3 regions of the Bacillus sp. Hm123 genome follow, and region 3 is predicted to be linked to each of the others. Evidence: predicted binding sites of a transcription regulator. Region 3 holds the regulator's gene; each other region holds the start of a gene.
What was found. Region 3 encodes Rex, which represses fermentation and respiration genes when NADH is low (regulators of the CRP and FNR family bind a similar motif). Its sites were predicted from a motif close to TTGTGAAATATTTCACAA; they were not measured.

Region 1 (10,413 bases), 730 kb from region 3:
TGCTCGGTTCATATAGTGAAATGTTTGGTGGGTGTATTTTGCTGATCTTTGGTATTAAATTACTATTTCCGATTTAATAAATAAAACGTATATCTTTTTTCCCTATTAATAAAAAATCTTATATAATAGGAGAAAGATATTTAGATGAGGAGGGGTGAGAAGTTGAAGGTTTTATTTATATGCACAGGGAATACGTGTAGAAGTCCGATGGCTGAAGCGTTGCTAAAGCATAAACGTCCGCAATGGGAAGTGAAATCAGCCGGGATCTTTGCGGCAGCTGGCAGTCCAGCTTCTGAACAGGCTAGGCGCGTGTTAGAGGAGGCTAACGTTCCGATCAATCATATTTCCCAAGCAATATCTAAAGAATTAGTTCATTGGGCGGATATTATTTTGACAATGACAGCTTCTCATGAACAGATGCTAGTCTCTCAATCCCCAGAATTAAGAGCGAAGACTCGTGTGTTCAAACGATATGTGACTGGAAGTTTAGCGGATGTTCGCGACCCATTCGGTGGTTCCATTGAAGACTATCGAGACACGTATAATGAACTAGAGCAATTGATTGATCAGTTTATTGAAGGGATACCTAACAGTTTAGAATAGTGTTTATGTAGAAAGGGGAAAATATGGAAAATCATACTAAATTCTCATTTGGGGTAGGAAAGAAACTTGTGGCGCTTGTGACTGTGTTGGCAATCGTTACATATTCCACTAGCGCTTTTTTTATTTACTACTTATATCCTGCGTTTTTTTCCACAATGAATGAAACATTATTTACGATTATGACGTTACTAATGGGAATTATGTGGTCTGGCATTTTAGCTTACATTGTGGGAGGCTATTTTGTTAAGCCACTGCAACAGTTAGAAGTCGTTGCTCTAGAAGCGGCTACTGGAAATATTGAAAAAGATGTAGAGTTGCCAAATGGTCAAGATGAAGTCCGATCACTAGCCCAGGCTTTTAATAAAATGCTCGCTAATTTAAGACAAATGGTTCATAGCATTGAAAATAATTTTTCGTTGACGAATGAAAGTGTACAACAAATTTCAAAGGAAGCAGCGATAGCTTCACAAAAGGCAGAGGATATTTTCCGCACGGTGGATGAGATTTCAGCGGGAGCCGAAAATTCTGCTGTTGCGATCCAGTCTACAGCGGAGTCGGTAGAGGATGTGACTCACCTAGCGGGTGAGGTGCAACGAAAAGCGAAAACTTCAGCTGTTCAAGCGGAAGAAATGGTTCGCGATCTTGAAGAAAGTAAAGAGGTGTTTCAGTCGCTGATTTCAGGTATGGAACGGTTATCCACTGAAAACAAACATTCTTTGCGAGCTGTGCGAGGGTTAGAAGAAAATGCTCGTAAAGTGGGCGATATTATTCAACTAGTGGGAGCGATTGCGGCACAAACGAATTTACTAGCATTAAATGCTTCGATTGAAGCGGCGCGAGCAGGAGAGCATGGAAAAGGCTTTGCGGTTGTGGCAGAAGAAGTTCGCAAACTAGCAGATGAAAGCGGCACAGCAGTTCAAGGGATTTCTGAGCTGATTCAACAAATGCAGCGGGAAGTTGATCAAGTAGTGCAGCAAATTTCTTCTCAAGTTGAAAGCGTAAACACTGAAGTGCAGAAGGGATCAAAAGCGAACGAAGCGATTGAAATGATGACAGACAAAATTCTTGTCGTGGCAGATGATGTCCAGATGATTTTTAATTTAGTAAACAAGCAGATGGATAGTATTGAACTGACGTCTAGACAGTCGCAAGAAGTCGCTGCGATTGCTGAGGAAACGTCAGCAGGCGCATTAGAAGTGACACGTGTGACGAAAGATCAAACGAAAGTCATGAACCATATCGAACAAGACATCATCCAGCTGAAAACACAAGCGGAGGAATTGAAATCAACGATCACTCGTTTTCGTTTATAGCCAACTGTCGGTTGCTTGCCTGAGATATCGTTCTATGACAAAATACAAACAGATACCTAATTGAAAGGGGATTGTACAAATGAAAGTAGCAATTGCTTCGGATCATGGTGGAGTAAATATTCGTGAGGAAATAAAGAGCTTACTAGAAGAACTTGGCATTGAGTTTGAGGACTTCGGCTGTGAATGTGGTACATCTGTTGATTACCCAGATTACGCGCTTCCAGTGGCGGAAAAAGTAGCGAATGGTGACTTTGACCGTGGGATTTTAATTTGTGGAACAGGCATTGGCATGAGCATTGCTGCTAATAAAGTAACAGGCATTCGTTGTGCGCTTGTTCATGATTTGTTTAGTGCTAAAGCAACGAGAGAACATAATGACAGCAATATGCTGGCGATGGGAGAGCGCGTCATTGGTCCTGGATTGGCTCGTGAAATCGCGAAAGTTTGGTTAATGACGGATTACGAAGGTGGCCGCCACGAAAATCGTGTGGGTAAAATTAAAGCATACGAACAATAATAAGGCGAGGTGAAGCCCTGTGTTATTAAAAGAGTGGGAACGAGACTTACACCGACTGTTACAAGAGTTTCAGCAACAGGCTAACCTTCAACGAGAGCAAACGGTCGTCATTGGCTGCTCGACTTCGGAAATTGCTGGCGAAAAAATTGGCACAGCGGGCACGTTAGAGATTGCTGAAATGGTCTATCGTCAAGTGAAAACATGGGCGGATGAACACGGTGTTCACTTGGCTTTTCAATGCTGTGAACATTTAAATCGGGCGCTAGTCGTTGATCGTGAGCTGATTGGGCGTTTGCATCTTGAAGAAGTCGAGGTCATCCCTGTTCGGCAAGCGGGCGGGTCAATGGCTACCTATGCTTATGAGCAAAACTCGAACAGCGCTGTCGTTGAATATATTAAAGTCGATGCTGGAATCGATCTCGGTGATACATTGATCGGAATGCATTTAAAGCATGTCGCAGTTCCGCTACGTACGAGCGTGAAGCAAGTGGGACATGCTCATGTAACGATGGCGAAAACACGACCGAAATTAATCGGTGGCGTTCGAGCGGTCTATGAAAAAACGAATATAAACGAAAGTTGCACTAGTTAATGTTAGGATATAACCGGCTTTTTATTATGAAAGTCGGTTTTTTTATAAAAAAATTCGTTAATTTATTTGAAAGATGGCCGAAACGTGATAGAATATAAAAGAATTTATAAAATTGGCACTACATAAAGTTGAAAAATAAGTCCTATAAAACGGAAGGGGATTGAAAATGAGCAAACTTCAAGTTCAAGATTCAGCAGTTTTTGCAGCAATCCAAGATGAGTTAAAACGTCAACAAACGAAAATTGAGTTAATTGCCTCTGAAAACTTTGTTAGTGAAGCAGTGATGGAAGCACAAGGTTCAGTGTTAACGAATAAATATGCAGAAGGTTATCCTGCTAAGCGTTATTACGGTGGCTGTGAGCATGTGGATGTTGTAGAAGATTTAGCTCGTGATCGTGCGAAAGAAATTTTCGGTGCCGAACATGCAAACGTGCAACCTCACTCTGGTGCACAAGCAAACATGGCAGTTTATTTTACAATTTTAGAGCAGGGTGACACAGTTCTTGGGATGAATCTTTCTCATGGTGGCCATTTAACGCACGGTAGTCCAGTCAACTTCAGTGGGGTACAATACAATTTCATCGAGTATGGTGTCGATAAAGAATCACAAATGATCGATTACGAAGATGTACGTCAAAAAGCGATCGACAACAAACCGAAATTAATCGTAGCGGGTGCAAGTGCGTACCCACGTGCCATTGATTTTGCGAAATTCCGTGAAATCGCTGATGAAGTAGGCGCGTACTTAATGGTCGATATGGCTCATATTGCTGGTCTTGTAGCAGCAGGCCTTCACCAAAATCCAGTGCCATACGCTGATTTCGTTACAACAACGACGCATAAAACACTCCGTGGTCCTCGCGGCGGTATGATTCTTTGTAAAGAAGAGTTTGCGAAGAAAATTGATAAAGCGATTTTCCCTGGTATCCAAGGTGGTCCATTAATGCACGTTATTTCTGCGAAAGCTGTAGCTTTTGGTGAAGCGTTAAATCCAAGCTTTAAAGAATATGCACAAAACATCATCGACAATGCGAAACGTCTAGGTGAAGGATTAACAAAAGAAGGCATCAGTCTTGTATCAGGCGGTACAGATAACCACCTGCTATTAATCGACCTTCAATCTCTCGGCCTAACAGGAAAAGTAGCGGAACATGTACTTGACGAAGTGGGAATCACAGCTAACAAAAACACGATCCCATTCGATCCACAAAGCCCGTTCGTCACAAGTGGAATTCGTATCGGAACAGCAGCTGTCACTTCTCGTGGTTTCGATTTAGAAGCGATGGACGAAATAGCTTCTATTATCGCTGACACGTTGAAAAATCATGAAGATGAAGCAACACTACAAAAATCTAGCCAACGTGTAGCCGACTTAACAGCAAAATATCCATTATATAATTAAACAGTTTAAGCACCCGGTTGTACTCGGGTGTTTTTTTGTACTATAATAATGAAAAATGCATAAACGCTATCTGCTGCTTATGCGGTTTTTTTTTGCCGTTTATGTGATAGCTGCTAACAGAGCATTTTTTGTACATAAAGATAAGGGAGCGATTACTTTGGCAAAAGTATATGTGTTTGACCATCCATTAATTCAACACAAATTAACAATGATTCGTGATAAAAATACAGGAACAAAAGAATTCCGTGAGCTTGTGGACGAGGTTTCGACATTGATGGCGTTTGAAATTACACGCGACTTGCCGTTAGAGGAAGTGAGCATTGAGACACCTGTATGCGAAGCAAAGACAAAAATGCTAGCAGGTAAAAAATTAGGGATCGTGCCGATTTTACGTGCCGGTATTGGAATGGTTGAAGGAGTATTAAAGTTAATTCCTGCCGCGAAAGTAGGGCATGTTGGCTTATATCGTGATCCACAAACATTAACGCCGGTTGAGTATTATGTGAAGCTCCCTTCTGATGTAGAAGAGCGTGACTTTATCGTCGTTGATCCAATGCTTGCAACAGGTGGTTCTGCGGTTGAAGCGATCAACTCTTTGAAGAAGCGTGGAGCGAAAAACGTGAAGTTTATGTGCTTAGTGGCTGCCCCTGAAGGAGTAGAAGCAATGAAGGAAGCACATCCAGATGTAGATATTTACATCGCCGCTTTAGATGAGAAATTAAATGAAAAAGGTTATATCGTACCAGGTCTAGGAGATGCAGGAGACCGTCTATTCGGAACAAAATAATTCAAAAGGTAGGTACATGTAAAATGAATCGCCCAATTAAAGTGATGACGATTTTCGGCACACGTCCGGAAGCAATTAAGATGGCACCACTTGTTCTTGAATTACAAAAACATCCAGAGCATTTTGAGTCGATTGTGACCGTGACCGCTCAACATCGTCAAATGCTTGACCAAGTTCTTGAAATTTTCAACGTACAGCCTGACTACGACTTAAATATTATGAAAGACCGCCAAACACTCATTGACGTGACAACTCGCGGATTAGAAGGGCTAGATCGCGTGATGAAGGAAGTCAAGCCGGATATCGTGCTCGTTCACGGTGATACGACGACAACATTTATCGCGAGTTTAGCGGCTTTTTACAATCAAATTGCGGTTGGCCATGTTGAAGCAGGTTTGCGTACGTGGAATAAATACTCTCCGTTTCCAGAGGAGATGAACCGCCAGCTCACAGGTGTGATCGCGGATCTTCACTTCTCACCGACGGATCAAGCGGAACGCAACCTGTTAAATGAAGATAAAAAAGCAGAAGCGATTTTCGTGACAGGAAATACAGCGATCGATGCGCTGAAAACAACGGTGAAAGAAGAATACAATCATGAAGTACTAGAGCGTGTCGGTAGTGACCGTCTCGTATTAATGACCGCTCACCGTCGTGAAAATCTTGGGCAACCGATGCGTAACATGTTCTCAGCAATCAAGCGTCTTGTTGAAGAAAATAGCGACATTCAAGTCGTGTATCCGGTGCATTTAAATCCAGCGGTTCGAGAAATTGCTGACGAAATCCTTGGCAACGACCCGCGCATTCACTTAATCGAACCGCTTGATGTGATTGATTTCCACAATTTTGCCTCAAGAGCGCACTTGATTTTAACCGATTCCGGTGGGGTGCAAGAAGAAGCACCATCACTTGGCGTACCGGTTCTCGTGTTGCGTGACACAACAGAGCGACCAGAAGGAATCGAGGCGGGAACATTAAAGCTTGCAGGTGTGGAAGAAGAAACGATTTACAAATTAGCAACAGAGCTGTTAACGAACCAAGCTGAATATGAAAAAATGGCGAAAGCCTCTAACCCGTACGGCGATGGAGAAGCATCTCGCCGCATTTGCGAAGCGATTCGCTACCATTTCAAAGCGACGGATCAAAAGCCAGAACGATTCTAAATTTACAAAAAGCAAAAGCCAGCTGGGCATCGCACAGCTGGCTTTTTTAATAGAAGAAAAGCGTGGAAAGTCGAAGAAGTGCGGCGCAAGGTCGAAGAAAAGCGTGGAAAGTCGAAGAAGTGTGGCGTAAGGTCGAAGAAAAGCGTGGAAAGTCGAAGAAGTGCGGCGCAAGGTCGAAGAAAAGCGTGGAAAGTCGAAGAAGTGCGGCGCAAGGTCGAAGAAAAGTTTGGAAGGTCGAAGAAATGTCACGTAAGATCGAAGAAAAGCCATAAAAAGTCAAAGAAGCATCACCAAACCTTTGGAAAAAAATCACGCTTCTTCTATATAATAAGAAAAACTTATAACAGTTCCTATTTTTTGATCATTTTGTGAAAGATTCGTTACAAATTGTGATCTTTTTCACTCTAAACACATTGACATTGAAAAACCCCTATTGTATGCTAACAAAGGGTAAGGAACAAACAATTGTAACCGTTTTTGTCATGTCAAGTAAACCATTCTAGAATAGAGGTGTTTTCGTATGAAAAGTCGAAAAAGCCCTTTTCGAGCAATGGCCTTGTACAGTTCCATTCTAGCACAGTTAGCAGGCTCGATCCTTATGGGGATATTTGCTGGACGCTGGCTTGATGGAAATTGGAACACCGACCCACTTTGTTTAATCATCGGACTGCTACTGGGTTTAACCATTGGCATTTTTTTAATGTTACAATCAGTCCGCTATTTTAATTCGGGAGATTAAATTACTATGCCGGAACTTCAGCACACATACGCTAGGCATCGAAAGTACATAATCTACTTGCTCTCCGTTTTTGTCTTCTGCTGGGGAATTACGCCCTATAAGCCTGTGTTCGCAGGCCTCATCCTTGGGACAAGCTTAAGTTTTTTCAACCATTGGTTAATGGTTAATCGAATGAACCGTTTTAGCGATGCGATCGATAAAGGCGAAAAAGTGAAATCGCTCGGTACTTTATCTAGAATGGCTTCAGCGGGATTAGCTACGCTCATTGCCTTACGCTATCCTGAGCATATCCATCTTATTTTCACAGTTTTGGGATTAATGACATCCTATCTTGTCATTATGATAGATTTTTTTATTCATTTTTTAATAAATAAAACCGGGGAAGAGAGGTGAAAAAAGTTGCATCATAAAAATCCAACGTTTACATGGGAAGTTTTTGATGGCTTTTCACTGACATTTAACTTAGCTAACGTGTTAATGATTACAGTGGCTAGTGCGATTGTCTTTCTTATTGCCGTCATTTCTACGAGAAAGTTAGCGATGAAGCCTACTGGGCTGCAAAACTTTTTTGAGTGGATCATGGACTTCGTGAAAGGGATTATCCAAAGTAATATGGACTGGAAAACAGGGGGGCGCTTTCATGTTCTTGGTTTGACCTTATTCCTTTACATTGCGATTTCCAACTTCTTAGGACTTCCATTCGCAGTCGTATATGATGGCACGCTTTGGTGGAAATCACCAACAGCAGATCCAGTGATTACATTAACACTTGCTGCAATGGTTGTTGGTTTGTCACATTATTATGGAATTAAAATGAAAGGCTTCAGTGAATATGGGAAGGATTTCTTCCGTCCAATGTGGTTCTTATTCCCATTGAAAATCATTGAGGAGTTTGCCAACACGCTCACTCTTGGTCTCCGGCTTTACGGAAACATCTTCGCAGGTGAGATTCTGTTAGGTTTACTAGCAGGAAGCATGGCAGCATCAGGAATAGGTGGCACAATCGCTGCGATCATTCCGACACTTGCTTGGCAAGGATTCTCCGTCTTTATCGGAGGAATTCAGGCGTTTATCTTTACTATGTTAACAATGGTTTACCTGGCCCACAAAGTGAGTCAAGACCATTAATTATAATTTGTTCATTTTATATGAACAGAACTATGTGAAAAATATTTTATTCATACATTAAAAGGAGGAAATTTTACAATGACAGGTTCAATTGGTCTATTAGCAGCAGCAATTGCGATTGGTTTAGCAGGACTTGGTGCAGGTATTGGTAACGGTTTAATCGTTTCAAAAACAGTTGAGGGGATCGCTCGTCAACCAGAAGCTCGCGGTATGCTTCAAACAACAATGTTTATCGGGGTTGCATTAGTTGAGGCACTTCCGATCATTGGAGTAGTTATCGCATTCATGGTTGTAGGTAAATAATAACTTCAAGAAACGACTACTTAAATATTGTCATAAGCAAGATTGCTACATAGCAAGCTTTGTATATGTTCAGTAGTTTGGTCGTTAAAGCTCGATCATAAAAATAGCTAAAGGTGTTTGTTTTTAACACTAGAAGCTATATTATATTTCGGGATTTTGTTCCAAATGGCGAAGATCATTCCAAGCGAACCTTCGCCATTCCTTTATGTTCAATCTTTAAAAAAGCATTTCGTTTAATAGAATCTTCTCTACTTAAGAGAGGATGGAGACTCTTGAAGGGAGTGAAGTAGGCGTGTTAGCAAACGCATTTGTACTAGGAGCATCTGAGGGCCTTAATGAAGGAGATATTTTGTTCCAATTAGTAATGTTTATCGTTTTACTTGCGTTGATTAAAAAGTTCGCCTGGGGTCCACTTATGGGAATCATGCAACAGCGTGAAGAGCATATTGCCTCAGAGATCGAATCAGCTGAAAAAAGCCGTGTAGAAGCTAATAAATTATTAGATGAAACACGTGCAGAATTAAAAGCATCTCGCCAAGAAGCACAATCAATCATTGAAAATGCGAAGAAAGTCGGCGACGATCAAAAGAATGAAATTATTGCGGCTGCTCGTGCAGAAGCAGAACGTTTGAAAGAGTCTGCAAAGATGGAAATCGATCAGCAGAAAGAACAAGCGTTGGCAGCGGTTCGCGAACAAGTTGCCTCACTTTCTGTTTTAATTGCTTCTAAAGTAATTGAAAAAGAATTGAGCGCGGCGGATCAAGAAAAATTAATCAATGATTACATTAAAGAGGCAGGGGAAGAGCGATGAGTAACTCTGTAGTCGCTAAGCGCTATGCATTAGCTCTTTTCCAAATCGCCAAAGAACAAAAGCAACTAGACGCAATTGAAGAGGAACTTCATGTAGTGAAAGCCGTATTTACGGATAGCAAAGAACTTCTTCCTTTGTTACAATCACCAAAAATGACGATCCAACAAAAGAAAGCTCTTTTGCAGTCAGCATTCACTAACGCTTCATCATATACGGTCAATCTGTTGATGCTTTTAACTGAGCGTCACCGTGAAATGTATATTACTGATGTAGTAGATGCTTACATACAATTAGCAAACGAAGAACGCGGAGTGGCAGCAGCAACAGTCGTATCTGTTCGTCCATTAACGGAGACAGAAGAAGCGGAAATTTCTGCTCAGTTCGCTAAAAAAGTTGGTAAGCAGTCATTGAAAATTACAAATGAAGTAGACACTAATTTGTTAGGTGGCGTGAAAGTACGTATTGGTAACCGTATTTATGATGGTAGCCTTCGTGGTAAACTAGATCGTCTACAAAAGCAATTAGTCGTTAACTAATTAAAACAAAACGTAAATGAGTAAATTAATACTAACTATTAATTACTCTTTGACCACTAATATTATGAGGGGTGAAATTCATGAGCATCAAAGCTGAAGAAATCAGTGCGCTGATTAAAAAGCAGATTGAAAACTTCCAGTCCGATATGAAAGTAAGCGATGTTGGTACGGTTATCCAAATTGGTGACGGTATCGCTCGTGCTCATGGCCTCGACAACGTTATGGCTGGAGAGCTTCTTGAGTTCTCAAACGGTGTCATGGGTATGGCACAAAACTTGGAAGAAAACAACGTAGGTATCGTTATTCTTGGACCTTACAAGGATATTCGTGAAGGTGATGAAGTTCGCCGTACTGGACGCATTATGCAAGTTCCAGTAGGAGAAGAATTAATCGGACGCGTTGTTAACTCTCTAGGACAGCCGGTTGACGGTCTTGGCCCGATTAACACAACGAAAACACGTCCAATCGAAAGCCCAGCAACAGGGGTTATGGATCGTAAATCTGTTCATGAACCATTAC
Region 2 (10,413 bases), 560 kb from region 3:
CTGATAAGTCGATTTCTTTGCTACTAGGGGTCGGAACTGGCGTGTGCGGTGCAGCTGCCATAGCGGCAGTCGCGCCGATCATCCGATCAAAGGACGAGGATACAGCAATCAGTGTGGGGATTATCGCGTTAGTGGGGACAATATTTTCTATTGCTTATACACTTTTATTTCCCTTTGTCCCTTTAGATGCTACTCAATATGGAATTTGGTCCGGCATGAGTCTACATGAAATTGCTCATGTCGTGTTAGCTGCTGAACCTGCAGGAGAAGAGGCGCTAACGATGTCGTTATTAGCTAAACTAGGACGTGTCTTCCTGCTTATTCCGCTTTGTTTCATATTTATATATGTAACAAAGCGGAAACATAAAGACTCGAAAGAACTAGCTACAAAAATGGAGTATCCATGGTTCCTTGTTGGTTTTATTCTGTTGAGTATGTTAGGAAGTTACGTATTTGCCGATTCTATCGCTATGTCTGAAAGTGGGAAAAGCGCCATTTCCAGCTTTACAACATGGCTATTAACTGCAGCAATGGTTGGGCTTGGGTTAAATATAAGTTTCATTCATTTGCGGACAAAAGCTCTACGCCCACTTATCGCTATGACGATTACATCGTTATTGCTGTCTACGATCGCTTTCTTTCTTATCTAATAATAGTGAAATGATGAAAACACGAAAGAGAGCTTCATTAGGACTAGCCGTGAAGCTCTCTTTCCTTATTATGATAAATATGTTGCTTTTCTATAGTTGATTCCTTATACTCTTTATTGATAATGATTTTCAATATCAATAATTAAGATCGCTTTTTGGAGGTTTACACGATGAAATCTTTTGAAAAACTCGCTGCTTTTGTTGCTGTAGCGGAACACGGAACTTTTTCTAAAGCAGCTGAAATACTTTATTGTTCCCAACCTGCATTAAGCATGAAAATCCGTTCACTAGAAGAACAACTGAATACACAGTTGTTTTTTCGTAAAGGCAAACAAGTTATTTTGACTCCTTGCGGTGAACAATACCTTCCTTATGCAAAAGAAATGTGTCGGCTTTTCCATCATTCTTCAAGAATGCTTACACAACAACAAACAGAAGAATATCAAACGGTTCAATTATTTGTGACGACTTGTCTCAATTCCCATATTATTCTTGATGCCCAAGCGGAATTTAAGCGGCGTAACCCTCAATGCTCACTCCAAATCATTTTTCAGTCAAATGACCAATTAATTAAACGGTTGGAAGAAGGAACAATTGGAGAAGCTATTGTTTTAAATGAGGGTGCGATTGACGATCGCTTTGATAAGCATTTTGTTTATGAAGATGAATTTTTAGCAGTAGTAAGTGGTCAACATAATAATAATCAATCAATAGAGATGGTTGATGTTGCCGATAAATGTCTATTGTTGACGGATTGTGGCTGCCCTTTACGAAACGAGATAAAAACTGAATTTCATAAACAAAATCTCTTGCTGCGCAATTATGTTGAATTTAATCATATTGATATGGTTAAACAGAACGTATTAACGCAGCAAGGTGTTGCTTTTTTACCTAAATCGATTATTGATCAAGAATTAGCTGAAGGGAATTTAACATCCATTCAAATGTTTAAGAACGTGTTGAAGAAGAAGTATTATTTTGTTCATCGTTCTCAACACAAGGTCCTTCCGATGCTATCTAATTTTATAAAAATATTAGCTTAGCTGCTTGGTGGAATAGGATTTAGAATCTGATTGATTTCTTCGTCTGTTAAAGAATAATCATAGAAGCGTTTATAGTAATCACGAATTTCGTCTTCTATCTTATAGTAGTTGAACGTGTTAGGATGGTTTTTCTGAGCCATCCATTTCATCATTAACGGTGCATCAGCACTAGGCGGGTACCACATGAATATTCCTTCAGGTACTTTATATACACGCTTGTTTTTAACAGCGTCCACTTTGCTCCAGTCTTGACCTTTTACGCGATTTTCATAAAGGTCTTCTGGAGTGGTTGCTGAAAAGTTGCTGATATAGATGACTTCTGGATTCCATTTGTACACCTGTTCCATATTTACACTAGGGTTTCCACTTAATTCGGGAGCAGCTAGATTATTAGTACCCGTTGATGTTAACCAAAAATGTCCAAAGTGGCCTTTCCCATTCACATTTAAGCTTTTCTCCTCTAAAACGGAGAAGAACAGCGCATTAGGTTTGTCTTCTTCACTTATATTTTTTAAATGATCTTGCGTGTCTTTCATTGTGTCTTTCGCATATGAAATAATTTCTTCTGAACGTTCCGTCTTATTTGCGACCTGTCCAATCAATTCCATCCAACCATAAAATGTTTCAAATACATTTCCATCGGCTATTTCTAATGTACCGAATGCAACGGTAGGTATATCCAACTTCTCCACCATTTCCGTTTCTTCTGTATCATTCATTGAAAAGAACAAGTCTGGATTTAGTTTCAACAACTCTTCAGCGTTGATTTCGCCACTTTCCATGAATTTCGTGCTGGCATCTAATATACCTGGGTCAATTTTGCCTAACATAGAGTTTTTCGCCAGTTCCAGTGACCCTGGAGAAATTCCCGCTATTTCATCGGTCGATCCTGTTGCGATGAAATAGGCGGATGGTAATGGCATGTGATAACCGATAGCGATTCGGTCCCTATTCTCCGGGAGTTGTACAGTTCTGCCACCGTGATCGACAATTTCTGTTTTCTCTTTTGTCGTCTTTTTATCAGCCGTTTCTTTTGCATTCTCTTTTTCCGGCATAGAGCAGGCACTTTGTACGAATAAAGCAGATAGTAAGACGGAAGAAACTAAATATTTTTTGATTTTTCTAGTTTTCATGATGATGAACCCCTTTCGACTATATCTATTGGACAGATATTTTTGAATGTACGTTTTTCACTGTCCACTGTTATCATTTTCACTTGTACTTCGAAATACTCTCTTAAATTACTTTCGTTCAATACGTCTTCCACTGGTCCGAATAGACAAGGCTGGTGTTTTCCAAGCATAAGTACTCGATCGGCTATTCTTAAAGCATTATTAGGAAAGTGAGTATTCATGATGCATGAAATACCTTGCTCATGAGCGAGCTTTTCTATTACATTCAAGATAATCATTTGTTTTTTGAAATCAAGATGAGACTCAGGCTCATCCAAAACTAAAATGTTCGGACCTGCAATCAAGGCGCGAGCAATAAACACGAGTTGCAATTCTCCACCGCTTATTTCATTACAAGAATGACTAGCGAGGTGTGCAATCTCAAGTAATTCTAGTATTTCAAGTGCACGATCAGCATCTTCTTGGCTAGGCGTTTCGAACAATCCTAAATGAGTGGATCTTCCTAAGAGCACCATATCAAGTACAGTATAAGAAAACGCATTAGATCGAGCTTGCGGGACATAACCAATTTGTTTCCAAATATCCCGCTCAGTCATTTGTACCAGAGGTTGCTCGTTAAGCAAGGTTTCTCCCTTTTCCCACTGTAGCAAACCTGTAATGCAGTTAAGTAACGTTGTTTTTCCAACACCGTTAGGACCGAGGATCGCCATGATTTGACCAGGGGTTAATGAGAAACTAATATCAGTAAATAACGGTTGTCCTGCAACGTAAGAGTAGGTTCCTTCTTTAACGGTGATACTCATGTCCATCCTCCTTTTGTTTTCCTTAATAGGTAAGCAAAGAAAGGAACTCCAAAGATAGCAGTTAGAATGGACAATGGAATTTCAGCGGCGGTTAATGTACGAGCGACATTATCAATGACAAGCAAATACATCGCACCAATAGAGATAGAAACAGGAATCAATATTTGGTGGTTACTACCGACAATCATTCGTGCAATGTGAGGGATGATTAGCCCTACCCATCCGATGATTCCGCTAAGGGAGACGGCAGTAGCTGTAATAAGAGTTGAGGCTACAATAATTCCCCATCGCATTTTATGTACATTCGTTCCAAGTGACTTCGCTTCTGTTTCTGATAGAGACATAATATTTATTCGCCAGCGCAGTAACCATAGAATAATAATGCCTATTAGTATTAAAGGAACTCCGATGATCAATGATGCATAAGACGTGCCAGCAAGACTGCCCATCAGCCAAAATACAATAGTCGGCAATTCATCTTGTGGATCAGCAACATATTGTATGAGCGAGAGAGCGGCTTCAAACATGGCAGAGGTGATGACACCAGCTAAAATGAGTACAAATAAAGGACTTTTCTTTCTTACTTTACTAATAGAAAACGTGACTAACATGGCCACGATCCCAAAAGCTATGGCAAATATGATCGTAATAGTACTACTGCCGAACAACACAATAGAGAGAGCAGCTCCAAATCCGGCTCCGGATGATACGCCAAGTATATGTGGGCTTACTAGAGGGTTTCCAAACATTCCTTGGAAGGATGCCCCGGATATCGATAGCCCTGCTCCGATCATCATCGCTAAAATGGTGCGTGGTAGCCGAACTGTTAGGACGACGGTTTCCTCCATGGCACTCCATGTCTGTTCTATAGGCATGACTTTCGATAATAATATTTGATAGACTGTCGTTGGCGAAATGAAATATCGTCCAAGACAGAGTGAGATGAAAAGTAAAACAATCGGCAAAACAATGAAGCCAATTGAAGAAAGCAATCGATGTCTGGAATGAAAGGTTGCTTCCACGTGTTTCCCTCCTGAGTGATTTAAATGGTCATTAGAGCAAGTATTAGTTATTGATCTCCTTCCGGTAATATTCTCACCCTATCTACTTGATAATAATTATCATTTTCGATTATAAGATTAAAGCTACCATTTTATCAATTGGATTATCGAATAACACTATAAGCAAATGTTATATAGGGAAAACTAGTTTTGTTATGGCCTCTTCGGAAAAGATGAAATCGACAAAAATAGGCGGAGAAAAATGATTGATTTTTTCTCCGCCTATTTTACTTTAGAGCTTTTTTGGCGATGCAGGATGAAAAAGCATTATGTTTCGATTTTCCCTTTATTTTGTCAACTATGTAAGTCATAAGATACAAGAAACAGTCATAAATTTACGTGAAGCTTGTCACAAATTATACGCAAATCTATCACAAGTTGTTTAAAAAGGTATCATAAATTCCCCATACATCTGGTCTACAATAGTAACTATGTTAGATAAAAATGTGAAGCTGTGAACAAGATCAACTCTAGCGTACAAAACGTAGAAAATTTGGAGGGGAAACAACAGATGGATGAGTTATTACTAGCTAGACTTCAGTTTGGCTCTACGACGATTTTTCACTTCTTGTTTGTGCCATTATCTATCGGACTTGTGTTCATGGTAGCGTTAATGGAAACATTCTATGTAGTGAAAAAGCAAGAAATTTACAAGAAGATGGCGAAGTTTTGGGGACACTTATTCCTTCTTAACTTCGTAGTGGGGGTTGTAACGGGGATTATTCAGGAATTCCAATTCGGAATGAACTGGTCTGAATACTCACGATTTGTCGGAGATGTTTTCGGTGCACCGCTTGCGATTGAAGCGTTGCTTGCGTTCTTTATGGAATCCACGTTTATTGGATTGTGGATTTTCGGTTGGGATCGCTTATCGAAGAAAGTGCATTTAATGTGTATTTGGCTCGTATCGATTGGAACAATGTTATCAGCTCTTTGGATTTTAGCAGCTAACGCTTTTATGCAAGAACCAGTAGGTTTTGCGATGAATAATGGTCGTGCTGAGATGAATGATTTCTTTGCCCTATTGATGAACCCTCAATTATGGGTGGAATTCCCACACGTAATCTTCGGTGCACTTGCAACGGGAGCGTTCTTCATTGGTGGTGTGAGTGCTTATAAACTATTGAAGAAAAAAGAAGTTGAATTTTTTACTAAGTCTTTCAATATGGCAATGGTTGTAGCACTGATTTCAGGATTAGGGATTGCTTTCAGCGGTCACGCTCAAGCGCAGCATTTAATGTTTTCACAGCCAATGAAAATGGCAGCGAGTGAAGGGTTATGGGAAGATAGTGCAGACCCTGCTCCATGGACGTTATTCGCGAATATCGACGTGGAGAAACAAGAAAACTCTGCTGAAATTCATATTCCATATGCATTGAGTTACTTAACTTACGAGAAATTCTCTGGTTCTGTACCAGGAATGCTGACATTACAAAAAGAATATGAAGAAAAATATGGCCCTGGGGATTATATTCCACCAGTCAAAACAACATTCTGGAGCTTTAGAGTCATGGTTGTTGCTGGTATGGTGATGATCTTCGCTGCCGCATTAGGTTTATGGTTCCAATATAGAAAGACATTAATGAATCAAAAATGGTTATTAAAAGTGATGGTGGGATTAATTTCATTCCCATTCATTGCGAACTCAGCTGGTTGGATTATGACAGAGATTGGTCGTCAGCCGTGGACTGTATTTGGCTTGATGACGACATCCGCTTCGATCTCGCCTAACGTTTCATATAATGAACTATTGTTCTCGTTCATTTCCTTTACAACGATCTATTTAATCCTTGGAATTGTGTTAGTTTACTTATTTGTACAAGAAATTAAAAAAGGCACGGAACATCATGGACAAGACTCTCAAGATGTACATGACAACATTGATCCTTTCGATAAGGAGGCTTACCAATAATGGAATTAAGTGAATTATGGTTTCTTCTTGTAGCTATTCTGTTTGTCGGTTTCTTCTTCCTTGAAGGATTCGATTTCGGTGTAGGAATGGCTGGAAGACTTATAGGGCAAAATGATCTTGAACGTCGCATTATGATTAATACGATTGGGCCTTTCTGGGATGCCAATGAAGTATGGCTATTAACAGCAGGGGGAGCGATGTTCGCTGCTTTCCCTCACTGGTATGCAACAATGTTTAGCGGTTATTACATTCCGTTTGTGTTTATTTTACTTGCTTTAATCGTTCGTGGTGTGTCGTTTGAATTTAGAGGGAAAGTCGATAGTAAGAAGTGGACAAATACATGGGATTTGGCTATTCTTGTCGGAAGTATCGTACCTCCATTTTTATTCGGAGTAGCATTTACTAGCCTTTTAAAAGGAATGCCAATTGATGAAACAATGACGTTACACGCAGGATTCACTGATTATGTGAACCCGTATTCTGTCACTGGTGGAATTGTTGTGACATTACTATGCTTAATGCATGGATTAGTATTTTTAACGTTACGCACAGTGGGAGATTTGCAAGTGCGCGCTCGTAAAATGGCACAAAAAGTGGTCTTTCCAGTTCTTATTTCACTAGTTGCTTTCGTTGCGCTTTCTTATAAATACACAGATTTATTTACGTATCGAGGCAATGTAACGATCCCAATGATCGCTTTAATCGTTGTTTGTTACGTAGCGACAATTGTGATGTTGAAGAAGAAAAGAGATGGCTGGAGCTTCTTCTTCAGCGGCATGGGAATTGTTTTAACGATTTCAACGATTTTTGTTGCTCTATTCCCTCGTGTGATGATTAGTTCAATTAGCAGTGCTTATGATTTAACGGTTTATAATGCGGCATCAGGTGCCTATTCATTAAAAGTGATGACGATTGTTTCACTTACTTTACTACCATTCGTTCTTGGTTACCAAATTTGGAACTACTATGTATTCCGTAAACGTGTTGATGGGAAGGACATGGTTTATTAATGGATAAACAATTACTTCAATATGAAGGTATGAAAAAATTATTAGCGTCTCTTACGATATTGACAGTGTTACAAGGAGTGTCCATTCTTCTGCAAGCAATTATGCTTGCAGAAGTGGTCACTCATCTTTTTAATTCCGGCGCTTTTCAAGAGGTATATACGGAAACGCTTTATTTTGTGCTTAGCTTCCTTACTCGCTATGGCATTCAGCATATAAAGAATAAAATGATGGATCGCTATTCAGCGGATATAGGCGCAAAATTACGCGCGGAGGTGCTAGATAGTTTATTTCACCAAGGGCCGCGGGCGGCGAAGAAAATTGGAACAGGAAATATCGTTACGTTACTGCTAGATGGAATCTCGCAGTTTAAGCAATATATCGTCTTGTTTACTCCTAAGATGGTAAATATGATGATTATTCCAGCGATGATTGTCGTGTATGTGCTGCTTCAGGATCGTACATCAGCCGTTATTTTAATTGTTGTTGTACCGATTTTAGTTGCTTTTATGATTCTGCTCGGTTGGGCTGCTCAGAAGAAAGCAGATAAGCAGTGGGACATGTATCGCGTCCTTTCCAATCACTTTGTGGACTCATTAAGAGGACTAGAAACACTGAAGTATTTAGGTTTAAGTCGATCCCATAGTCAAAAGATTGAACTAGTCAGCGACCGCTATCGCAAAACGACGATGGGAACGTTGAGATTTGCCTTTTTATCATCTTTTGCTATGGACTTTTTCACGACGCTATCAGTTGCTACAGTAGCTGTTTTCTTGGGCTTACGCTTAATTGAAGGAGAGTTGTTGCTACAGCCTGCTTTGACGATTTTAATTTTGGCGCCAGAATATTTCTTGCCGATACGGGAGATTGGTGCAGATTATCATGCGACGTTAAATGGACAAGAAGCGGGAAAGAAATTGAAGGAAATTGCTTCTCTTCCTCAATTTAAAGCAGAGGAAAGACGACCAATGGACCGTGTTAATGAGAAAACGAATATCGAACTATCTTCTGTGACTGTTCAACATGAAATCGAAGGGAAGCCATCTCTTGCTGATGTATCACTTTCTATCAAAGGGTATCGTAAAATCGGTATTGTTGGGGAGAGTGGGGCAGGAAAGTCAACATTCATTGATTTGATTGGTGGCTTTATTGAGACGAATTCGGGTAGCCTCAAGGTCGACGGACAATCATTTACCCACTTGCAAAGGAAGGAATGGCAAGAACAGCTCATCTATATTCCCCAGCATCCTTATTTATTTCAGGATACTCTGTTCAATAATATTGCGTTTTATCATCCGAATGCGACTTTAGAAGAAGTACGGTGGGCGGCCGATCAAGCGGGGTTATCACAGTTACTTCAAGAGTTTCCGAACGGGTTAGATGAGAAGATTGGTGAAGGCGGGCGTACATTAAGTGGTGGACAAGCACAAAGGGTAGCCATTGCTAGAGCTTTTCTTGAAAAACGTCCAATATTGCTATTAGATGAACCGACAGCTCATTTAGATATTGAAACAGAATATGACTTGAAAGAAAGATTTGTTAACTTGTTCGAAGAGAAGTTGGTCTTATTAGCAACGCATCGACTTCATTGGATGGTGGATATGGATTATATTTATTTCTTGCATCAAGGAAGAGTAGTAGAAGAAGGTACACATGAGGAGCTTATGAAGAAGAAAGGCCAGTACTATCAGATGGTGAAAATACAAATGGGGGATGAGGCATGAACGATAAAGGTTGGGTTCTCCCTTACTTAAAAGAGAACAAACGCTTATTAATATTTGTTGTTTTATTAGGGTTTTTAACTGTTTTTGCAGCATCCTCTTTAATGTACACATCTGGATACTTAATTTCTAAGTCAGCAACAAGACCAGAAAATTTATTGATGGTCTACATTCCGATTGTCGGTGTTCGTACTTTCGGAATTGGACGAGCGGTCTCACGCTATATTGAGCGATTAGTTGGCCATGGAGTCGTGTTGAGAATCCTGTCAAAAATGCGCTTAAAAGTGTATCAGTTAGTTGAACCACAAGTGTTACATCCACGTTCGAAGTTAAAGACAGGGGATGTGTTAGGGATACTGGCAGATGATGTGGAACGGCTTCAGGACATTTATTTAAAAACAGTATTTCCTAGCTTAGTCAGCTTATTTCTTTATTTACTTGCCGTGATAGCTCTTGGGTTCTTTTCATGGCCGTTTGCTTTATTAATGGCGATTTATGCTGGTGTTTTAGTATTTTTGTTTCCGTTTGTTTCTTTGCTTGTGATGAAAGCGAAAGTACAACAAATTAAACAAGGACGTCATGTTCTTTACGGACGATTAACAGATGCGGTCATGGGTGTAAGTGACTGGCAGTACAGTGGTCGTCAGATGGAATTTATTGAGGAATATGAACGTCAGGAGCATCAGTTGCTATTGCTAGAACAAAAGCGAAATCGTTTCGTTAGATGGAGAAACTCTATGGCGCAAGTTGTTATTGCGATTATGGTTGTTTCAATGTTAGCGTGGACAGCGAATGAAAGCTCGATTGGTGCCATTGACTATACGCTTATTGCAGCGTTCGTGCTAGTGTTGTTTCCACTAACAGAAGCGTTCTTACCGCTATCAGACGCTGTTAGTGAGATCCCGTCTTATCAAGATTCGATTGATCGGTTGTCAGGGCTTGAGCTAGGTGATAAGCAAGCGGCTGATAAGCAGGATGAGCACCAGATCGTGCCAAACGGTGAGCCAGCTGTTCTTGAATTGCAGCATGTCTCTTTCCAATATGATGAGTATCGCCGTGTGCTAGATGATGTTAGTTTTTCTA
Region 3 (10,413 bases):
ACAAGTCGAGCAGGGACGAAAGTCGGGCTTAGTGATCCGGTGGTTCCGCATGGAAGGGCCATCGCTCAACGGATAAAAGCTACCCCGGGGATAACAGGCTTATCTCCCCCAAGAGTCCACATCGACGGGGAGGTTTGGCACCTCGATGTCGGCTCATCGCATCCTGGGGCTGTAGTCGGTCCCAAGGGTTGGGCTGTTCGCCCATTAAAGCGGTACGCGAGCTGGGTTCAGAACGTCGTGAGACAGTTCGGTCCCTATCCGTCGCGGGCGCAGGAAATTTGAGAGGAGCTGTCCTTAGTACGAGAGGACCGGGATGGACGCACCGCTGGTGTACCAGTTGTCTTGCCAAAGGCATCGCTGGGTAGCTATGTGCGGACGGGATAAGTGCTGAAAGCATCTAAGCATGAAGCCCCCCTCAAGATGAGATTTCCCATAGCGCAAGCTAGTAAGATCCCTGAAAGATGATCAGGTAGATAGGTTCGAGGTGGAAGCGTGGCGACACGTGGAGCTGACGAATACTAATCGATCGAGGACTTTTCCTAGGCGATTTGCAAGGTTACAATACTTATTATCCAGTTTTGAAAGAACAACTCTTTCAAACTTTATAGTCTGGTGGCGATAGCGAAGAGGTCACACCCGTTCCCATACCGAACACGGAAGTTAAGCTCTTCAGCGCCGATGGTAGTTGGGGGTTTCCCCCTGTGAGAGTAGGACGTTGCCAGGCTGTGATCATATAATACATGAAACATACTAACCTTTATTCACATCGTCGCGGGGTGGAGCAGTCTGGTAGCTCGTCGGGCTCATAACCCGAAGGTCGCAGGTTCAAATCCTGTCCCCGCAATAAATGGTCCGGTAGTTCAGTTGGTTAGAATGCCTGCCTGTCACGCAGGAGGTCGCGGGTTCGAGTCCCGTCCGGACCGCCATTTAAATAATCAAGCAGGCAAAACGAAAATGACTTTCGTTTTCTTTTTTTATAAACTTATTTAGGATATACTAAAATAAACTACCTTAGGATGCAATCAATCCTAAGGTTTTTTTACGATTAAAGCTTACATGATTGAATAATGAATAGAGGGAGATTTAGTATGAGTACAATAGCTTTTTTCACATCAGGTGCAGAGGAGACTCAAGCTTTTGCAGAGAGGCTGGCTCAGTTGTTGCAAGCTAGAGATGTGATTTTGCTTGAGGGTGATTTAGGAGCGGGAAAAACGACGTTTACGAAAGGATTAGCGAAAGGACTTGGTGTTAAACGAACAGTAAATAGCCCGACGTTTACGATTATTAAAGAATATATGGGCAGGCTGCCGCTTTATCATATGGATGTATACCGAGTTCAGGATGAGGAAGAGGATCTTGGGTTTGATGAATACTTTTATGGAGAGGGTGTCACGGTTGTGGAATGGGCTCATTTAATTGAAGGGCAGCTCCCTAGTGAATATTTAAAGCTATCTCTATTACATCAAGGAAATGATGAGCGGAAAATTGAATTAATGCCTGTAGGAACAAGATATGAATCAATTTGTAAGGAGCTTTTAGGATGAAAGTATTAGCTATTGATACATCTACATATACGCTTGGAGTAGCTCTTTTGGATGGGGAGCAATTAATAGGTGAGTATACAACGGATTTGAAGAAAAATCATTCATTGCGAGCGATGCCAGCCATTGAGACGTTGCTAAAAGAATGTGAAGTGTCACCATCAGAGCTTGATAAGATTGTTGTTGCGAAAGGGCCCGGTTCATATACAGGTGTCCGTATTGGGGTAACGATTGCTAAGACGTTAGCTTGGTCTTTACAAATTCCGTTGTCCGGCGTATCTAGTCTGGCGACGGTTGCAGCTTCAGCAAAATATTTTCCGGCATATATTAGCCCGATTTTTGATGCGAGACGAGGACGAGTATACACTGGGTTATACCGATTTGAGAATGGAGAGTTGATCACTGTGAAAGAAGATCGAAATCTATTGCTTGAAGATTGGTGCAAGGAATTGAAGGAGTTAGGTCACCCTGTTTTATTTGCAGGTAAGGATGCGATTATTCATAAAGAAACAATTACAAATATGTTAGGAGAGCAAGCGGTCATTGGAGAGGCCAGTGTTCATTCACCGCGGCCGTCTGAGCTAGGGCGACTTGGTTTAGGCGCACCTGCTGAAGATGTGCACTCGTTTGTACCGAATTATATTCGTCTCGCTGAAGCGGAAGCGAAATGGTTAGAAGCGCAACAAGGAGCAGAAGAACGTCATGGTTGATTTAGCTGTACGTGAGATGACGCTTGATGATGTCGAGGGCGTATATGAAATTGAGAAGAGTAGTTTTTCTGTGCCTTGGACGAAGGAATCGTTTTATAAGGAAATCGATCATAATTTGTTTGCCTTGTATCATGTAGCTGAATCAGATGGTGAAGTGGTTGGTTACTGTGGTATGTGGCTGGTGCTAGATGAATCACAAATTACGAATATTGCGATTTTGCCTTCTCATAGAGGACATGGTTTGGGAGAAAAGCTTCTTGTGCATGTCATGAAAGCAGCGAAAGAAAAAGGGGCTACGGTGATGACATTAGAAGTGAGGGTAAGCAATACACCTGCTCAAAATTTATATAAAAAACTTGGTTTTCAGCCAGGTGGAATTCGCAAAAATTATTATTCCGACAATCAGGAAGATGCATTAGTAATGTGGGTGAGGTTATGATGAAAAAAGATACGTATATATTAGGGATTGAAACAAGCTGTGACGAAACAGCGGCAGCGATCGTAAAAAATGGTAGAGAAATTGTCGCGAATGTTGTTTCTTCGCAAATCGAAAGTCATAAACGATTTGGCGGAGTGGTACCTGAAATCGCTTCTCGCCATCATGTGGAAGAGATCACAATTGTAGTTGAAGAAACGTTGAAACAAGCAGAAATGACGTTCAAAGAGTTAGATGCCATTGCTGTAACGAAAGGTCCTGGCTTAGTGGGGGCGCTTTTAATCGGTGTAAATGCAGCGAAGGCTTTAGCGTTTGCTCATAACCTGCCATTAGTAGGTGTTCATCATATTGCTGGTCATATTTACGCCAATCGAATCGTTGAGGAAATGGCTTTTCCATTATTGTCACTCGTTGTTTCTGGTGGTCATACGGAGCTTGTATTAATGAAAGAGCATGGAGCCTTTGAAGTCATTGGAGAAACGCGTGATGATGCGGCGGGTGAAGCGTATGATAAAGTGGCGCGGACATTGAACTTGCCATATCCAGGAGGGCCACATATTGATCGCATGGCCGCAGAAGGCGAAGCTTCTATCGATTTTCCGAGAGCTTGGCTTGAGGAAGGCTCTTATGATTTTAGCTTTAGTGGGTTAAAGTCAGCGGTGATTAATACACTTCACAATGCCGAACAACGCGGAGAACAGTTGAAACCTGAAGACATTGCCGCAAGCTTTCAAGCAAGTGTTATTGATGTGCTAGTGACAAAAACGATCCGAGCTACGAAAGAGTTTCGTGTAAAGCAGGTGCTTTTATCAGGAGGCGTGGCAGCAAATAAAGGATTGCGAAAGGCATTAGAAGAGCAATTTGCTACGTTGCCAGAGGTGGAATTAATCATTCCTCCGCTTAGTCTTTGTACAGATAATGCGGCGATGATTGCTGCTGCTGGTACGGTGCTATTTGAGCAAGGAAAACGAGATGATTTCTCTATGAATGGTTACCCAGGGTTAGACCTTGAGCAATTTTAAGTAGAAGCTGTCCGATAAGAAGGGCAGCTTTTTTTCTTGTTCACAAATTGTTGATAAATCGTGAATAAACAAATATCATTTGTTGATAAGATGCTATGTGGTTCGATTGGAAAATGTTGATAATGTGGATAAGAAAGAGTGTTTTTGTGGATAAAGGGGATAACATTGTTAAGGTATTGTAAATAAAGTGTTTTGTATGTGGATAAGAATGTGTATAAAAAGTCGCCAGAGACACATGCTCTGGCGACTAGGGGTTAATCTTGAAGAAGCTCCCATTCTTCCATTAACTTGTCCACTTCCGATCGATTGTTCTCAAGCTGTTCATTGAGCTCGAATGATCGTTCATGGTCTTGAAATATTTCTGGCTGGCATAATAGCTCTTCAGCTTCGGCAATGTCCGCTTCGAATTTCTCAATTTGGTGTTCAATTTCTTCGAGGCGTCGACGCTTTTGACGTTCAAGCTTCTTCTGCTCTTTATCAACATAATAAGTAGAAGTGTCACTGGAGCTCGTGTCTACTTTGGTCGCAACAGCGGCTTCTTCTATCATCGCTAATTCTTCCTGCTCTAGCTTTTTAGCGACGTAATAATCATAGTCTCCGAGATATTCAGTCAGTCCTTCTGGTGAAAGCTCGATCACTTTAGAAGCCAGTCGATTGATAAAATAACGGTCATGGGATACGAATAAAATCGTTCCGGGATAGTCGATCAGCGCATTTTCGAGTACTTCTTTGCTATCTAAATCAAGATGGTTCGTCGGCTCATCGAGAATTAGGAAATTGGATTTTTGCATCATCAATTTAGCGAGAGCGAGGCGAGCTTTCTCACCGCCACTCAAGGTAGAAACGGGTTTTAATACATCGTCACCTGAAAAAAGAAAGTTTCCCAGTACGGTGCGGATATCTTTTTCCGGAGTGCCTGAATAGTCATCCCATAGTTCGTTTAATACCGTTTTATTCGAGGTTAATTCTGCTTGCTCTTGATCGTAATAGCCGATAGAGACATTCGTTCCGAGTGTAAATGCACCTGCTAACACCGGAAGTTTATTGACGACAGTTTTCAAGAGGGTCGATTTCCCAGCTCCATTCGGTCCAACGAGTGCGATGCTGTCTTCTCTGGAAACGAGTGTCGTTAAGTGGGGAGCGATCGTTTTCTCTTCATAACCGATAGATAAATCATTGACTTTTAACACTTCATTCCCGCTTTGCTTTTCAATCGTAAACAAAAAGCTGGCCGATTTCTCATCTCCATCTGGGCGGTTCATTAATTCCATCCGCTGTAATTGTTTTCTTCGGCTTTGTGCTCGTTTTGTTGTCGATGCACGGGCAATATTGCGCTGAATAAAATCTTCAAGCTTCGCGACTTGCTCTTGCTGCTTTTCAAACATTTTCATTTCTTTTTCATACTGTTCCGCTTTTTGAACTAAATATTTGCTGTAGTTTCCATGAAATTTCTTCACTTTATGGCGAGATACTTCGTATACTTGTGTGACCACTTTGTCGAGGAAGTAACGGTCATGCGAGACGATTAAAATCGCGCCGCTGTAGTTTTGTAAATATTGTTCAAGCCAAGAAAGTGTTTGAATGTCTAAATGGTTCGTCGGCTCATCGAGTATTAAAATATCCGGCTTCGTTAACAGTAGCTTTCCTAATGCAAGCCGTGTTTTTTGTCCGCCGCTTAATGTCGATATTTTCGTGGAGTAATCAAAGTCGTGAAAGTTTAACCCGTGCAAAATCGAACGGATATCCGCTTCAAATTGATAGCCGCCTAGCTCTTTAAATTTATTTTGTAGCACATCGTATTCACTCATAACTTTATTGTAAGTGGCTTCATTTTCATATACGTCAGGATTCGACATTTGCGCTTCGAGACGGCGAATCGTCTGTTCCATCTCTTGCAAATGAGCAAAGACTGACAGCATTTCCTCCCAAATGGATAGGTCAGATTCTAAGCCGGTATTTTGGGCTAAGTAACCGATCGTCACACCCTTTGGCTTCATAATTTCTCCGGAGTCATACGAAAGATGGCCAGCAATTATTTTTAAAAGAGTCGATTTCCCTGCACCATTGCGGCCAACGAGGGCAATTCGATCCTTCGTTTGTACTTCTAATTTTATATTTGATAGGATCAGTTCAGCTCCGAAATACTTCGATAGCTGTTGAACTTGTAACAAAATCATCTTTTTCACCTCTATTTTCAGTGTATCCCATTCTACTAGTAGGAGCAATGTTGTAAGTTTGTTTCTCTTAATTGTGAAAAGGTAGACAAAGGTATAGGACAAAAAACGTAAATTATTGTATCATAACACGTAAGGGAAAAATAATGGAAGCGTTAACAAGTAAGTTAGTTGTAGTTGTGGGGGTATGATAAATGAATCAAGATTCAACGAAAATTCCGCAGGCAACAGCGAAGCGTCTGCCGTTGTACTACCGTTTCATCCAAAATTTACACTCTTCTGGAAAGCAAAGAGTTTCTTCGGCAGAATTAAGTGAGGCTGTTAAAGTGGACTCAGCAACAATTCGTCGGGACTTTTCTTATTTCGGAGCACTTGGAAAGAAAGGGTACGGTTACAATGTCAGCTATTTGCTATCTTTCTTTCGGAAAACATTAGACCAAGATGAAGTGACCAACGTAGCGTTAATTGGTGTAGGGAATTTAGGGACGGCTTTTTTGAATTATAATTTCATGAAAAATAATAATACGAAAATCCAAATGGCCTTTGATGTAGCTCACGATAAAGTGGGGACCATTATTGGAGATGTTCCCATTTATCATTTAGATGATTTAGAGGAGAAGTTGAAGGAAGCAGCGGTCCAGGTGGCTATTTTGACTGTGCCCTCTCAGGCGGCTCAAGGCATTACTGATCGACTGGCTGCCTCTAACATTAAAGGACTGTTAAACTTTACACCTGCACGATTAACGGTTCCGTCGTCGATTCGAGTACATTACATTGATCTTGCGGTCGAACTACAGTCATTAGTCTATTTTTTAAAGCATTATCCAGAAGTAACAGAAGAAAAGCCGGAATAGAAAAATATTGAAAAATCGGGTATGATGAAGGGGAGGGGGTGGTGTACGGATGACAATGGGTATAGGCAGTATTATATTAATTGCTGTCGTAGCACTATTGATTTTTGGACCGAAGAAGCTTCCTGAACTTGGACGGGCAGCTGGAGATACATTAAAGGAATTTAAACATGCAACAAAAGGGCTGGCAGACGATGACGACAAGCCAGCAGACAAAAAAGATCCCCAGTAATGAAGGATGAATGATCATGAGTCGACAAGACATGACGGTATATGAACACATTGGCGAATTGCGAAAACGGCTCATTATAGTAGTCGTTTTCTTCTTCTTTGCTATGATCGCCAGCCTATTTCTAGCAGAACCAATTATTCGTTATTTACAGCAGGCCGATGAGGCGAAGGAATTAACGATGAACGCTTTTCGGGTAACCGACCCATTAAAGATTTATTTTCAAATGGCTTTTGTGCTAGCCATTATTATAACGTCACCAATGATCCTCTTTCAGCTTTGGGCATTTGTTAGCCCGGGATTATTAGAGAAAGAGAGAAGAGTGACACTTAGTTACATTCCGGTATCGGTGTTGCTTTTTCTAGGGGGATTGTCATTTGCTTATTTTATTTTATTTCCGTACATTATTCATTTCATGATGAATTTATCAGGGAAATTAAATATTGAGCAAGTGATTGGCATTAATGAGTATTTTCAATTTTTGTTTCAAATTACGATTCCATTCGGTTTTCTGTTTCAATTGCCTGTTGTCACCTTGTTTTTAACGAGGCTCGGCATCATCACCCCGATGTTTTTGGCGCAAATTCGTCGATATGCCTATTTCGTCTTACTAGTTATTGCTGCACTTATTACGCCACCAGATATTATGTCGCATATGATGGTGACTGTGCCACTGTTCATCTTGTATGAAGTAAGTATTTGGATTTCGAAAATTGGTTATAGAAAAGCGATAGCAGCAGAAATTGAAGCAGAGAATGTAGAACAAGAATAAAAAAGGCTGTCCAAAGGGCAAGTCCTCTGAATGAGAGGACCATCCCTGTATGGAACAGCCTTATTTTTTTTTGCTTTTCTTTAGACGGAAATGCATAAACACTAGACGAATACCTGAACCGATATCCATTGTAGCTAATAAAATTAACACATAAGCGAAAAAGCCAAAGCCGCTCGAATTGACCGTTTCAATCGCCCAGTAAGTAAATAGAACACCGAGAAATAAATAGAAAATCCCGGCGGTTAATGGTGATTGTCTCATTCAAACTCCTCCAAATTTAGTTAAACAGGCTATGAAAGCCAGGTAATGAAGCTTTGTAGCTGTTCCGCTTCTTTCATCATTCGTTCGATGTCATCTTTAAGAAAGTACTGCGCCATGACAACCATCGAGTTCATTGCTGCATGGGCAAAAATCGGCACGATCAGCCTTTTCGTTTTTACGTACAGATAGGCGAATGTAAAGCCCATAGCTGTATATAACAAAATATGCTCAAAATCCATATGAACAATTGAAAAAATGAAGGAACTAATTAGTGCGGATACTCCGAAAGAGAACTTTTCATATAAGCTCCCGAACACAACTTTTCGAAACACAATTTCCTCTAAAATCGGTCCGAACAATCCTACGGCGATCATCGTCGCTGGTACAGCTTCAATAAAGTTGATAATGCTTTCTGTATTATCAGAGCCCGGTTTAATGCCTATCATTGTTTCAATGTTGATGGCAATGACTTGCGAACTAAATGCTAGAAGTACCCCACCAATGGCCCATAACATCGAAGTCTTAGCTGATAGCGGCTCCATTCCTCTCAGTCGATTCTGTGGAGATTTTCGTAATATGAGTAAAATGATCAGCAAGGCTGACGTAAAGCTGATGAGAATCCAGATACCTGGTACGAGAACTTTCATCTGTTCAGGTTGCACTCCGAGGGCGAGCCCGGTTTTATATACAAGCGGGGCGCCAATAAAGCTAGAAAGTTGCATAATTACATACACAATGAGAATATAACCATATTCTTTTTTCAAATGAGAAAAGCTCCTTTATTCAAATTCAATTAAAGCCTATTTTACTAATAAAAGATGTGGGATTCAAACAGAATGATTAGAGGGATATTTGGCAAGAGGGAATGATTTGTAAAAAAAATTAGGCTTCTTGCTTGCAAAATAATTCCGAATTAATTATTATAATAATTGTGTTAGCACTCATGATTAGAGAGTGCTAATAAATTAAAAATTACATACATTATGAGGAGGTTGTTTCACTTGTTAAAACCACTAGGTGATCGCGTTGTTATTGAACTAGTAGAATCAGAAGAAAAAACGGCTAGCGGAATTATAGTACCAGATTCAGCAAAGGAAAAGCCGCAAGAAGGCAAAATCGTAGCAGTTGGTGCAGGTCGTGTTCTTGAGAACGGTGAGCGTGTAGCTCTAGAGGTAGCTGTTGGAGATCGCATCATCTTCTCTAAATATGCTGGCACAGAAGTGAAATACCAAGGATCAGAATACTTACTCCTTCGTGAAAGCGACATTCTTGCTGTCATCGGAGAATAATAGACGAATACGAATAAAAAAATAATCAGGGAGGTTTTACACATGGCAAAAGAAATTAAATTTAGCGAAGACGCGCGCCGTGCAATGCTTAGCGGGGTAGACCAATTAGCAAACGCTGTAAAAGTAACTCTTGGACCAAAAGGACGCAACGTGGTACTTGAGAAGAAATTCGGTTCACCTTTAATCACAAATGACGGTGTAACGATTGCAAAAGAAATCGAGCTTGAAGATGCATTCGAAAACATGGGTGCGAAGCTTGTAGCAGAAGTAGCAAGCAAAACAAACGACGTAGCGGGTGACGGTACAACAACTGCAACTGTACTTGCACAAGCAATGATCCGTGAAGGCTTGAAAAACGTAACAGCTGGAGCAAACCCAGTAGGTGTTCGTAAAGGTATGGACAAAGCGGTTCAAACAGCGGTTGAAGCGTTAAAAGAAATCTCTAAACCAATCGAAGGCAAAGAATCAATCGCTCAAGTAGCGGCAATCTCTTCTGCTGACGAAGAAGTTGGTCAATTAATCGCTGAAGCTATGGAGCGCGTAGGTAACGACGGCGTTATCACAATCGAAGAATCTAAAGGCTTCACTACAGAGCTTGACGTTGTAGAAGGTATGCAATTCGACCGCGGATATGCATCTCCTTACATGATCACTGACTCTGACAAGATGGAAGCGGTTCTTGACAACCCATACATCTTAATCACAGACAAGAAAATCACTAGCATCCAGGAAGTTCTTCCTGTACTAGAGCAAGTAGTTCAACAATCTAAACCACTTCTATTAATCTCTGAAGATGTAGAAGGTGAAGCATTAGCTACGTTAGTAGTGAACAAGCTTCGTGGTACATTCAATGCAGTAGCAGTTAAAGCTCCTGGATTCGGTGACCGTCGTAAAGCAATGCTTGAAGACATCGCCATCTTAACTGGCGGTGAAGTGATCACTGAAGATTTAGGACTAGACCTTAAATCTGCTAACATCACTCAATTAGGACGCGCAGCGAAAGTTGTTGTTTCTAAAGAAAATACAACAATCGTTGAAGGTGCTGGCGATGCAACTCAAATCGAAGCTCGTGTAAACCAAATCCGCGCTCAATTAGAAGAAACAACTTCTGAATTCGACAAAGAAAAA

Region 1: the regulator Rex is predicted to act here: its motif matches at 6,765-6,782, upstream of ACSVDJ_RS17480 (AtpZ/AtpI family protein).
Region 2: the regulator Rex is predicted to act here: its motif matches at 5,028-5,045, upstream of ACSVDJ_RS18375 (cytochrome ubiquinol oxidase subunit I).

What each region holds. Positions count from the first base shown of each region.
Region 1 covers NZ_CM200277.1:3,350,207-3,360,619, reverse strand. The annotation lists gene ACSVDJ_RS17530 (manganese efflux pump MntP) at 1-77, shown strand, start outside; gene ACSVDJ_RS17525 (low molecular weight protein arginine phosphatase) at 163-603, shown strand; partial or broken gene ACSVDJ_RS17520 (HAMP domain-containing protein) at 627-977, shown strand; gene ACSVDJ_RS17515 (methyl-accepting chemotaxis protein) at 969-1,916, shown strand; gene rpiB (ribose 5-phosphate isomerase B) at 1,996-2,433, shown strand; gene ACSVDJ_RS17505 (TIGR01440 family protein) at 2,453-3,025, shown strand; gene glyA (serine hydroxymethyltransferase) at 3,192-4,427, shown strand; gene upp (uracil phosphoribosyltransferase) at 4,585-5,214, shown strand; gene wecB (non-hydrolyzing UDP-N-acetylglucosamine 2-epimerase) at 5,238-6,377, shown strand; gene ACSVDJ_RS17485 (hypothetical protein) at 6,440-6,649, shown strand; gene ACSVDJ_RS17480 (AtpZ/AtpI family protein) at 6,898-7,116, shown strand; gene ACSVDJ_RS17475 (ATP synthase subunit I) at 7,123-7,509, shown strand; gene atpB (F0F1 ATP synthase subunit A) at 7,516-8,244, shown strand; gene atpE (F0F1 ATP synthase subunit C) at 8,335-8,547, shown strand; gene ACSVDJ_RS17460 (F0F1 ATP synthase subunit B) at 8,840-9,358, shown strand; gene ACSVDJ_RS17455 (F0F1 ATP synthase subunit delta) at 9,355-9,894, shown strand; gene atpA (F0F1 ATP synthase subunit alpha) at 9,975-10,413, shown strand, end outside.
Region 2 covers NZ_CM200277.1:3,527,070-3,537,482, reverse strand. The annotation lists gene ACSVDJ_RS18400 (YeiH family protein) at 1-650, shown strand, start outside; gene ACSVDJ_RS18395 (LysR family transcriptional regulator) at 821-1,693, shown strand; gene ACSVDJ_RS18390 (ABC transporter substrate-binding protein) at 1,690-2,826, opposite strand; gene ACSVDJ_RS18385 (ABC transporter ATP-binding protein) at 2,823-3,629, opposite strand; gene ACSVDJ_RS18380 (FecCD family ABC transporter permease) at 3,626-4,651, opposite strand; gene ACSVDJ_RS18375 (cytochrome ubiquinol oxidase subunit I) at 5,202-6,602, shown strand; gene cydB (cytochrome d ubiquinol oxidase subunit II) at 6,602-7,612, shown strand; gene cydD (thiol reductant ABC exporter subunit CydD) at 7,612-9,333, shown strand; gene cydC (thiol reductant ABC exporter subunit CydC) at 9,330-10,413, shown strand, end outside.
Region 3 covers NZ_CM200277.1:484,466-494,878, forward strand. The annotation lists rRNA gene ACSVDJ_RS02700 (23S ribosomal RNA) at 1-542, shown strand, start outside; rRNA gene rrf (5S ribosomal RNA) at 609-724, shown strand; tRNA gene ACSVDJ_RS02710 (tRNA-Met) at 771-844, shown strand; tRNA gene ACSVDJ_RS02715 (tRNA-Asp) at 850-926, shown strand; gene tsaE (tRNA (adenosine(37)-N6)-threonylcarbamoyltransferase complex ATPase subunit type 1 TsaE) at 1,089-1,544, shown strand; gene tsaB (tRNA (adenosine(37)-N6)-threonylcarbamoyltransferase complex dimerization subunit type 1 TsaB) at 1,541-2,251, shown strand; gene rimI (ribosomal protein S18-alanine N-acetyltransferase) at 2,244-2,690, shown strand; gene tsaD (tRNA (adenosine(37)-N6)-threonylcarbamoyltransferase complex transferase subunit TsaD) at 2,690-3,709, shown strand; gene ACSVDJ_RS02740 (ABC-F family ATP-binding cassette domain-containing protein) at 3,964-5,886, opposite strand; gene ACSVDJ_RS02745 (redox-sensing transcriptional repressor Rex) at 6,078-6,737, shown strand; gene ACSVDJ_RS02750 (twin-arginine translocase TatA/TatE family subunit) at 6,787-6,966, shown strand; gene tatC (twin-arginine translocase subunit TatC) at 6,983-7,735, shown strand; gene ACSVDJ_RS02760 (YdiK family protein) at 7,796-7,996, opposite strand; gene ACSVDJ_RS02765 (CPBP family intramembrane glutamic endopeptidase) at 8,026-8,760, opposite strand; gene groES (co-chaperone GroES) at 8,998-9,285, shown strand; gene groL (chaperonin GroEL) at 9,328-10,413, shown strand, end outside.